Linked DNA regions of Accumulibacter sp.. The protein of the gene in region 2 binds, or shares a complex with, the protein of the main gene of each other region. Links are inferred from orthologs where the notes say so. Each region holds a gene or a part of one and is shown on either strand. Other genes may lie near its edges. The genes, in order: smc and V5B60_RS09500.

Evidence for each region.
Region 1: the proteins of V5B60_RS09500 (region 2) and smc are in contact, whole or in part, in a crystal structure (PDB 3ZGX), measured with the Bacillus subtilis proteins. The link is inferred for Accumulibacter sp. from one-to-one orthologs.

Annotation. Positions count from the first base shown.
Region 1 is NZ_JAZKUG010000001.1:347,619-351,999, forward strand. What follows is about bases 304-4,381. They hold smc (chromosome segregation protein SMC), read right to left. Parts: upstream 4,011-4,381; coding sequence 504-4,010; downstream 304-503. Other genes in these bases: V5B60_RS01595 (cell division protein ZipA C-terminal FtsZ-binding domain-containing protein), read right to left, coding at 304-495; queF (preQ(1) synthase), read left to right, coding at 4,196-4,381. Also shown: more of V5B60_RS01595, read right to left, coding at 1-303. UniProt on the Bacillus subtilis protein: Required for chromosome condensation and partitioning.
Region 2 is NZ_JAZKUG010000001.1:2,185,495-2,188,797, reverse strand. The notes cover bases 1-3,000. They hold V5B60_RS09500 (segregation and condensation protein A), read right to left. Parts: upstream 1,939-3,000; coding sequence 1,063-1,938; downstream 1-1,062. Other genes in these bases: V5B60_RS09495 (tryptophan--tRNA ligase), read right to left, coding at 1,935-3,000; scpB (SMC-Scp complex subunit ScpB), read right to left, coding at 477-1,085; V5B60_RS09510 (pseudouridine synthase), read right to left, coding at 1-421. In the rest of the region: more of V5B60_RS09495, read right to left, coding at 3,001-3,137; V5B60_RS09490 (site-2 protease family protein), read right to left, coding at 3,153-3,303. UniProt on the Bacillus subtilis protein: Participates in chromosomal partition during cell division. May act via the formation of a condensin-like complex containing Smc and ScpB that pull DNA away from mid-cell into both cell halves.

The DNA.
Region 1 (4,381 bases), 1.8 Mb from region 2 along the record:
CCGCGCGAGAACGACCCGTTGCGCATCGCGGATCCGGTAGGCGGCAACCGTCTCCGCGAGTTCGATTGCGGCGATGTAGTCGATCGCCGGCGACAACAGGCACAGCGGCGCCGCGGCGATGCGCGCGCGCCGCTCGCCGGCCGGCGCGACATCGTCGCCGCCGCCTTCCGGCCAGCCGTCGTCGCTGCCCGCGACCGCCTCCGCCGCGTCATCCGACTGGCGCAGCAGCGGTTCGACGCGCTCCTGCGGCGCGCGGCTGCTGCGGCCGGGAGCCGTCGCCGGTGAATCGCCGGCGTCGCCGCCGGACGAGCCCACGTGCGTGTGGGCCGTGCTGCCGGCGCTGCCCGTTTCATCGAGCAGGACGTCTGCCTGACGCGCGCCCAGCAACTGCTCCGCCACTTTGCGATGCTTGTGTTCCTGCCACTTGTTGTAGGCCAGGACACCCACCACGGCGACGCCACCCAGGCCGATCAAACCCATCTGCAAGTCCGTCATGTCGATTCCTAAACGAGTTGCTCGCGCATTCGCAGCGCTTCTTCCATGTCGACTTCAACGATACGCGAAACGCCGGACTCCTGCATGGTGACGCCGACGAGCTGCTGCGCCATCTCCATCGTGATCTTGTTGTGACTGATGAACAGAAACTGCGTGTGGGCCGACATCCGTCGCACCATGTCGCAAAACCGTTCGGTGTTGGTATCGTCAAGCGGCGCATCGACCTCGTCGAGCAGGCAGAACGGCGCCGGATTGAGTCGAAACATCGAGAATACCAGCGCAATCGCCGTCAGCGCCTTTTCGCCGCCGGAAAGCAGCTGGATCGTCGAGTTCTTCTTGCCTGGCGGCTGCGCCATCACCTGCAGGCCGGCATCGAGGATCTCGTCGCCTGTCATGATCAGTCGCGCCTCGCCGCCGCCGAAGAGGGTCGGAAAGAGTTCGCCGAAACTGCTGTTGACAGCGTCGTAGGTGGTCTGCAGCAGATCCCGCGTCTCGCGGTCGATGCGGCGGATCGCGCTCTCGAGCGTCTCCATCGCCTGCGTCAGGTCCTCCGACTGGGCATCGAGATAGCCCTTGCGCTCACGCGCCGCCTGCAACTCGTCGAGCGCCGCCAGGTTGACCGCGCCGAGCGCCTCGATCGAGCGCTGCAGGGCGCCGATCGCGTTCTGCAGACTGCCGGCGCGCGCACCCGCCAGCTCGCCACGCAGCGCCGCCTCGTCCGCCTGGGCCTCGCTGAGCTGCGTCGCGAACTGTTCGCAGGCGAGACCGGCCGCCTGTTCCTTGAGCTTCAGGTCACCGATCCGGTCGCGCAGCGGGTCGAGGCTCTGCTCGACCCTGAGGCGCTGCTCGTCGAGCGCGCGCAGACCGCCGGCGGCCGCTTCGAGCGCATCGCGCGCCGCCGCCAGGGCATGCTCGCGCGCCACACGATGCTCGAGCGCCGCCTGCAGCCGCGGCTCGAGATCCTCGGCCTGCAGGGCGCTGGCGGTCTCTTCGCAGCGCGTCAGCTCGTCGCCGATGCGCTCGAGCTGCTGCCACGCCAGTTCGCGGCTGGCGGCGATCTCCTGCAACCTGCCCTGAGCCTCGCGCTGCGCGAACTCGGCCTCGCGCCACTCGCGCTCGGCGCCGTTGACCCGCTCACGCTCCTCGCGCAGCGCACGCTCGGCCTGTTCGAGCTGATGCCGGGCAAGCACCATCGCCTCGCGCCGTTCCTCGACCCGCTCGCGCTGCGCCTCGATCGCGTCCTCGGCGAGCAACAGGCGCTCGCGCTCGTCCTCTTCCTCGACGGCCATCTCGCTCAGGCTGTCGTCGATCTGCGCCTGCCGCTCGCGCAAGCGCTCCTGCGCCTGCGCCAGCTTCAGCGCCTCGACCTGGATCGCGTGCGCCCGGTCCTGCAGCACGCCGAGTTCGTTGCGTGCATCGTGCAACGCCTGCTGCGCTTCGGCGAGCGCCTGCTCGACGGCCGCCAGCGCGGCCTGCGCGCGCCCGACGTGCCCCTCGTGCTCGGCGATGATGCCCGCCAGCTGGTCGATTTCGCGCTGCCGCTCGAGCAGCCCGTGGGCCACGCTGTCAGCGGCGAACAGGGTCACGCTCTGCCTGCGGACGATGTCGCCGCCGGGCGTCACGCAACACGCACTCGCCGACAGCCGGGCACGGGCGGCCAGGGCGCTCGCCAGATCGGCTGCCGTCAGCACCTCGCCAAGCCAGTCGCCGAGGATCGACGCCAGCGCCGCGTCGGCGCAGCGGATGCGGGCCAGCAGCCGGTCGGGGGCCAGCTCTGCCGGTGGCGTCGCCGCCGGCAGAGGCAGCATGAAGGTCTGCCTGCCGCCCGGCCGATCCCTGCTCCACGCCGGGTCGGCGCGCTCGGCAGGCAGCGCCGAGAGCCGCTCGCGCAACACCGCCTCGACGGCGTCCTCCCAGCCGGGCTCGACCTGCAGCGACCGCCACAGCGGCTGGCCGTGCTGCAGACCGTGCCGGCGCAGCCATTCATCCAGCTTGCCATTCGTCTGCAGGCGCTGTTGCAGCTGTTGCAGCGCGCTGCGGCGGGCATTCGCCTCGGCGCGCTCCTTCTGCGCCTGCTGCACTTCGCCAAGCACCTGCCGCCGCTGCTGCTCGAGGCGCGGCTGCTCCTGCTGCCGTTGCTGCACGACGCCCTGTGCCTCGCCGATGCGCAGACGCAAGGCGGCCAGCTCGTCCTGCTTGTCGGCAACCGCTGCGGCGTCCGGCAGCGGCATCGCCTGCCGCTCCAGCGCCAGGCGCTCACGCCGGCCGGCGATGATCTGCAGCGAGCGCTGCGCGTGCCCGCGGTTGGCCTCCTCGACGTGCAGGTGCTGCTCCACCTGCGCCAGCGCCGCGCGTTGCTGGTTGAGCTCGTCGAGCGCAGCGGCCTGCCGGTCCTCGGCCAGCGGCAGGCTTTCGTGGCACGCCGCGAGGCGCTGCCGCCCCTGCTCGACACGTTCGTCGGCGACGACCAGAAGCTGCTGCCAGCGTTCGCCTTCGCCCGCCAGCTTAGCCGCCTGCCCCTGCCAGTGCGTCCGGTCATCGGCGAGCTGGGCGAGACGCGTCTCGTACTCGCGCCGCGACTCACGTCGGTGACGGATCTCGGTCTCCAGACGCGCCACCTCGGCGTTGGCGGCAAACAGCCCGGCCTGCGTCGAATGAACGCCATCGCTGGCGCTGAAGTGCGCCTCGCGCGCCTCCTCGAGACGCGCCTCCAGTTCGCGCAGCGAGCCGTTCTGCGCCTCAAGATCGAGCACCGCCCGCGCCACCTCGCTCGCCAGCCGCTCACATTCGAGCTGCGCCTCGTTGCGCCGCAACAGCCACAGCAGTTGCTGCTTGCGCGTCAGTTCGTCGTTGTACGCACGATACTGGCGGGCGACACCGGCCTGCGCTTCGAGCCGCTCCATCTGGTTGCCCAGTTCGACACGGATGTCCTCGACGCGCGCCAGGTTTTCGCGCGTGTCGGCGAGCCGGTGCTCGGTCTCCTTGCGCCGTTCCTTGTAGCGCGTGACGCCCGCCGCTTCTTCCAGGAACACCCGCAGCTCGTCGGGCTTCGCCTCGATGATGCGCGAGATCGTTCCCTGGCCGATGATCGCGTAGGCGCGCGGGCCGAGACCGGTACCGAGGAACAGGTCGGTGACGTCCTTGCGCCGCACGTGCAGGTTGTTGATGTAGTACTCGGACTGGCCGCTGCGCGTCAGCAGGCGCTTGACCGAGAGTTCGGCATACTGCGACCACTGGCCGGCGAGGCGCCCGAGCGAATTGTCGAAGACCAGCTCAACCGCTGCGCGCGACACCGGCTTGCGCGTGCTCGAGCCGTTGAAGATCACGTCCTGCATCGATTCGCCCCGCAGCTCGGAGGCCTTCGACTCGCCGAGCACCCAGCGCACCGAATCGATCACGTTCGACTTGCCGCAGCCGTTCGGTCCGACGACGCCGACCAGCTGCCCGGGCAGCGCCAGCGTCGTCGGATCGACGAAGGACTTGAAGCCGGCAAGTTTCAGTCTGGTGAGGCGCATGAACTGGCACGTGGCGACGACGGACACGCGAAAAGAGGTGGCCAGGGGTTGGCTGTTGCGCTGGAATCCGCCGGCACGCCGCCTGTGGACCAGGCACAACCGATCGGCGAAACGCCATGATGGGTGTCTATGATAGCATCCGGACCGCCCGATTCACCCGATCACCGCGAGCAGCCACACGAACCATGAACGAACAGCCAGCACCTGCGCTTGCCACCTTCCCCAATCCGGCGCCGGAGCGGGATTACCACATCCACATGGAGATCCCCGAATTCACCTGTCTGTGCCCGAAAACCGGACAGCCCGACTTCGCCACGCTGCTCCTCGACTACATCCCGGACCGCAGCTGTCTCGAGCTGAAGAGCCTGAAG
Region 2 (3,303 bases):
CGACGGCCACCCAGCGGCCAGCCGCCATTCGCGGCAGCGAGGTGAAGACGCTCGGGCGGTGCTGCGGGTCGTTGCGCGAAACGATCTCGCCTTCCGGCTTGTGATACAGGAGCACCCGCGGCAGGCGGTCGGCAGAACGCAGTCGCACCAGCTTGCCGTTGATCTTGACGCGGTCGTCCGGGCTGACCGACTGCCCGATCTGCGCTGCTTCGCCATTGACCGTGACGCGACCGGCAGCGATCAGTTCCTCCATCTCGCGCCGCGATCCAAGGCCGCTGTTGGCGAGCAGCTTGTGCAGGCGCTCGGGCTTGTCGGCAGCCTCGGAGCTGGGACGGCGGGGCGGCGCGTCGGTCGAGCGCGCGCTTCGCGCCGGCGGACGGCTGCCGGCAGCCGCCACGACCGGTGCATCCGGGCTCGCCACGGGCCGCTGCCGCACTGCAGCCACGCCGTGGGATGAGCGCGATGGGCGAGCGGAATCAGCCGGCGGACGGCGCTTGTGGTTGGGCATCGGAGAGGTCCAGAGTCGGGTTGATGTGTTCGAGCGTCGGCAACTCGGCGAGGCTGCGCAGACCGAGGTCGTCAAGGAACTTCTTCGTCGTCGCCAGCAGCGCCGGCCGCCCCGGGGTGTCGCGATGGCCGATGACGTCGACCCAGCCACGTTCCTCGAGGACCCGGACCACCTGCGTGGCGACCGTGACGCCGCGGATGTCCTCGATGTCGCCACGGGTCACCGGCTGCCGGTAGGCAATGATCGCCAGCGTTTCGAGGACGGCACGCGAGTAGCGCGGCGGCTTGTCGGGGTGAAGACGTTCGAGATAGGGCATGTACTCGGCGCGCGTGCGGAAACGCCAGCCACTCGCCACGGGCAGCAACTCGAGCGGGCGCCCCTGCCACTCGCTGCGCAGCTCTTCGAGCAGCGGCCGCAGCACGTCGGCGGTGATTTCATCATTGAAGACCTTGCGCAATTCGGGCAGAGAGAGCGGCTCCCTGGCACTCAGCAGCACCGCTTCGAGCACCCGCTTGAGTTCATCCGGGGCGGCCGGCAGCTCGGCACTGGCGGAATTAGCGGACGGCACCGTGTTCATCGACCAACCTCAGGTAGATCGGCGCAAAGGCCTCGGCCTGCGTCATCTCGAGGAGGCGTTCACGCGCCAGTTCGAGCAGGGCGAGAAAATGGACGACCACCACCGGCGCGCCAAGACTCGCGTCGAAAAGGTCGACGAAATCGACAAACCCTCCGGCGGCCCGCAGGCGGCGCAGGATGACGCCCATGTGCTCACGCACCGACAGTTCCTCGCGCTGCACGAGGTGGTGTGTGTGCAGTCTCGCCTGTTGCAGGATGCCGCGCCAGGCGTTCTGCAGGTCCGCCACGCTGACCTCCGGCAGACGCCGCAACAGGGTCTTCTCGACCCAGACCTCGACCCAGTCGAAATCGCGCTCGGCCTGCGGCAGCTCGTTGATGGCATGCGCGGCGCGCTTCATCTGCTCGTACTCGATCAGGCGCCGCACCAGTTCGGCGCGCGGATCCTCGACCTCCTCGCCCGCTGGCGCCTTTGGCCGCGGCAGCAGCATGCGTGACTTGATCTCGATCAGCATCGCCGCCATGACCAGATAGTCGGCGGCCAGTTCGAGATTTCGTGAGCGCATCGCCTCGACGTAGAGCAGGTACTGGTCGGTCAAGGGCGCCATCGGGATGTCGAGGACGTTCACGTTGGCCTTGCGGATCAGGTACAGCAGAAGGTCGAGCGGCCCCTCGAAGGCGTCGAGCATGACCGCCATCGCATCCGGCGGGATGTAGAGGTCGCGCGGCAACTCCGCCAGCGGCTCGCCGTAGATCCTTGCCAGTGGTCCGGCCGCATCCTCCGCCAGAGCAGACCCTTCCTCGAGGACGGCAGCAACGTCGCCCATCGCTGCGCCGGCACCGTTGGCACCGCTCAAGCGTAATCCAGTCCGATCGCCTGGCGGACCTCGCGCATCGTCTCGCGGGCCAGATGCCGCGCGCGACCGCTGCCGTCGGCAATGATGTCGTCGACCAGGCGCGGATCGTCGAGGTAGGGTTGCGCCCGCTCGCGCATCGGTTCCTGCTCGCGCAGGATCCCGTCGATCACCGGCTGCTTGCACTCGAGGCAACCAATGCCGGCGCTGCGACAGCCCTGCTGCACCCAGGCACGGCAGTCCTCATCCGAATACACCTGATGCAACTGCCAGACCGGGCAGTTGCCCGGTTCGCCGGGATCGCTGCGCCGGACACGGGCGGGATCGGTCGGCATGCGGCGCAGCTTGTTCGTCACCGACGCCGCATCCTCGCGCAGCGTGATGGTGTTGCCGTAGGACTTGGACATCTTCTGGCCGTCCAGGCCGGGCATGCGGGCGGCCGCCGTCAGCAGGGCGCCGGGCTCGACGAGTATCATCTTGCCAGTCCCTTCGAGATGGCCGCACAGCCGCTCGCGATCGGCATGCGAGAGATCATGCACCTCGTCGAGCAGGCGCTGCGCCGCTTCGATCGCCGCCTGCTCGCCGCGCTCCTGATAGTGCGTGCGCAACTCCTCGTAGCGGCGCGCGCGTTTCGCGCCGAGCCGACGCAGCGCCTCGCTCACCTGCTCCGCGAAACCGGGCTCGCGACCGTACAGGTGGTTGAACCGGCGCGCGATCTCGCGCGAGAACTCGATGTGCGGCACCTGGTCCTCACCCACCGGCACCTTGCCGGCACGGTAGATGAGGATGTCTGCGGCCTGCAGAAGCGGGTAGCCGAGAAAGCCGTAGGTCGAGAGATCCTTGTGCTCGAGCTTTTCCTGCTGGTCCTTGTAGGTCGGCACGCGCTCGAGCCAGCCCAGCGGCGTCATCATCGACAGCAGCAGATGCAGTTCGGCGTGCTCGGGTACCTTCGACTGCACGAAGAGGGTCGCCCGCCGCGGGTCGACGCCTGCCGCCAGCCAGTCGATGACCATGTCGCGGGCGGCGCCGACGATGCCGTGCGGATCATCATACTGGGTCGTCAGGGCGTGCCAGTCAGCGACGAAGAAGAGGCAGGGATACTCGTACTGCAGCCGGACCCAGTTCTTCAACACGCCGTGATAATGACCGAGGTGCAGGCTGCCTGTCGGGCGCATCCCGGAGAGGACTCTTTCTGCGTACATTCTGTCTGCGATCGCTCAGGAAGGGAGTTGGAAAAGCAAGCCGACAAGCCCGCCGACGAGCTGCATCACCGGCGTCAGCAGCGAGCCGAGGATGCCGGTGAACAGCAGCAACAAGAGGATCGGGAAACCGAAGCGCTCGATCTGGGCAAAGCGCCAAGCCGCCGCC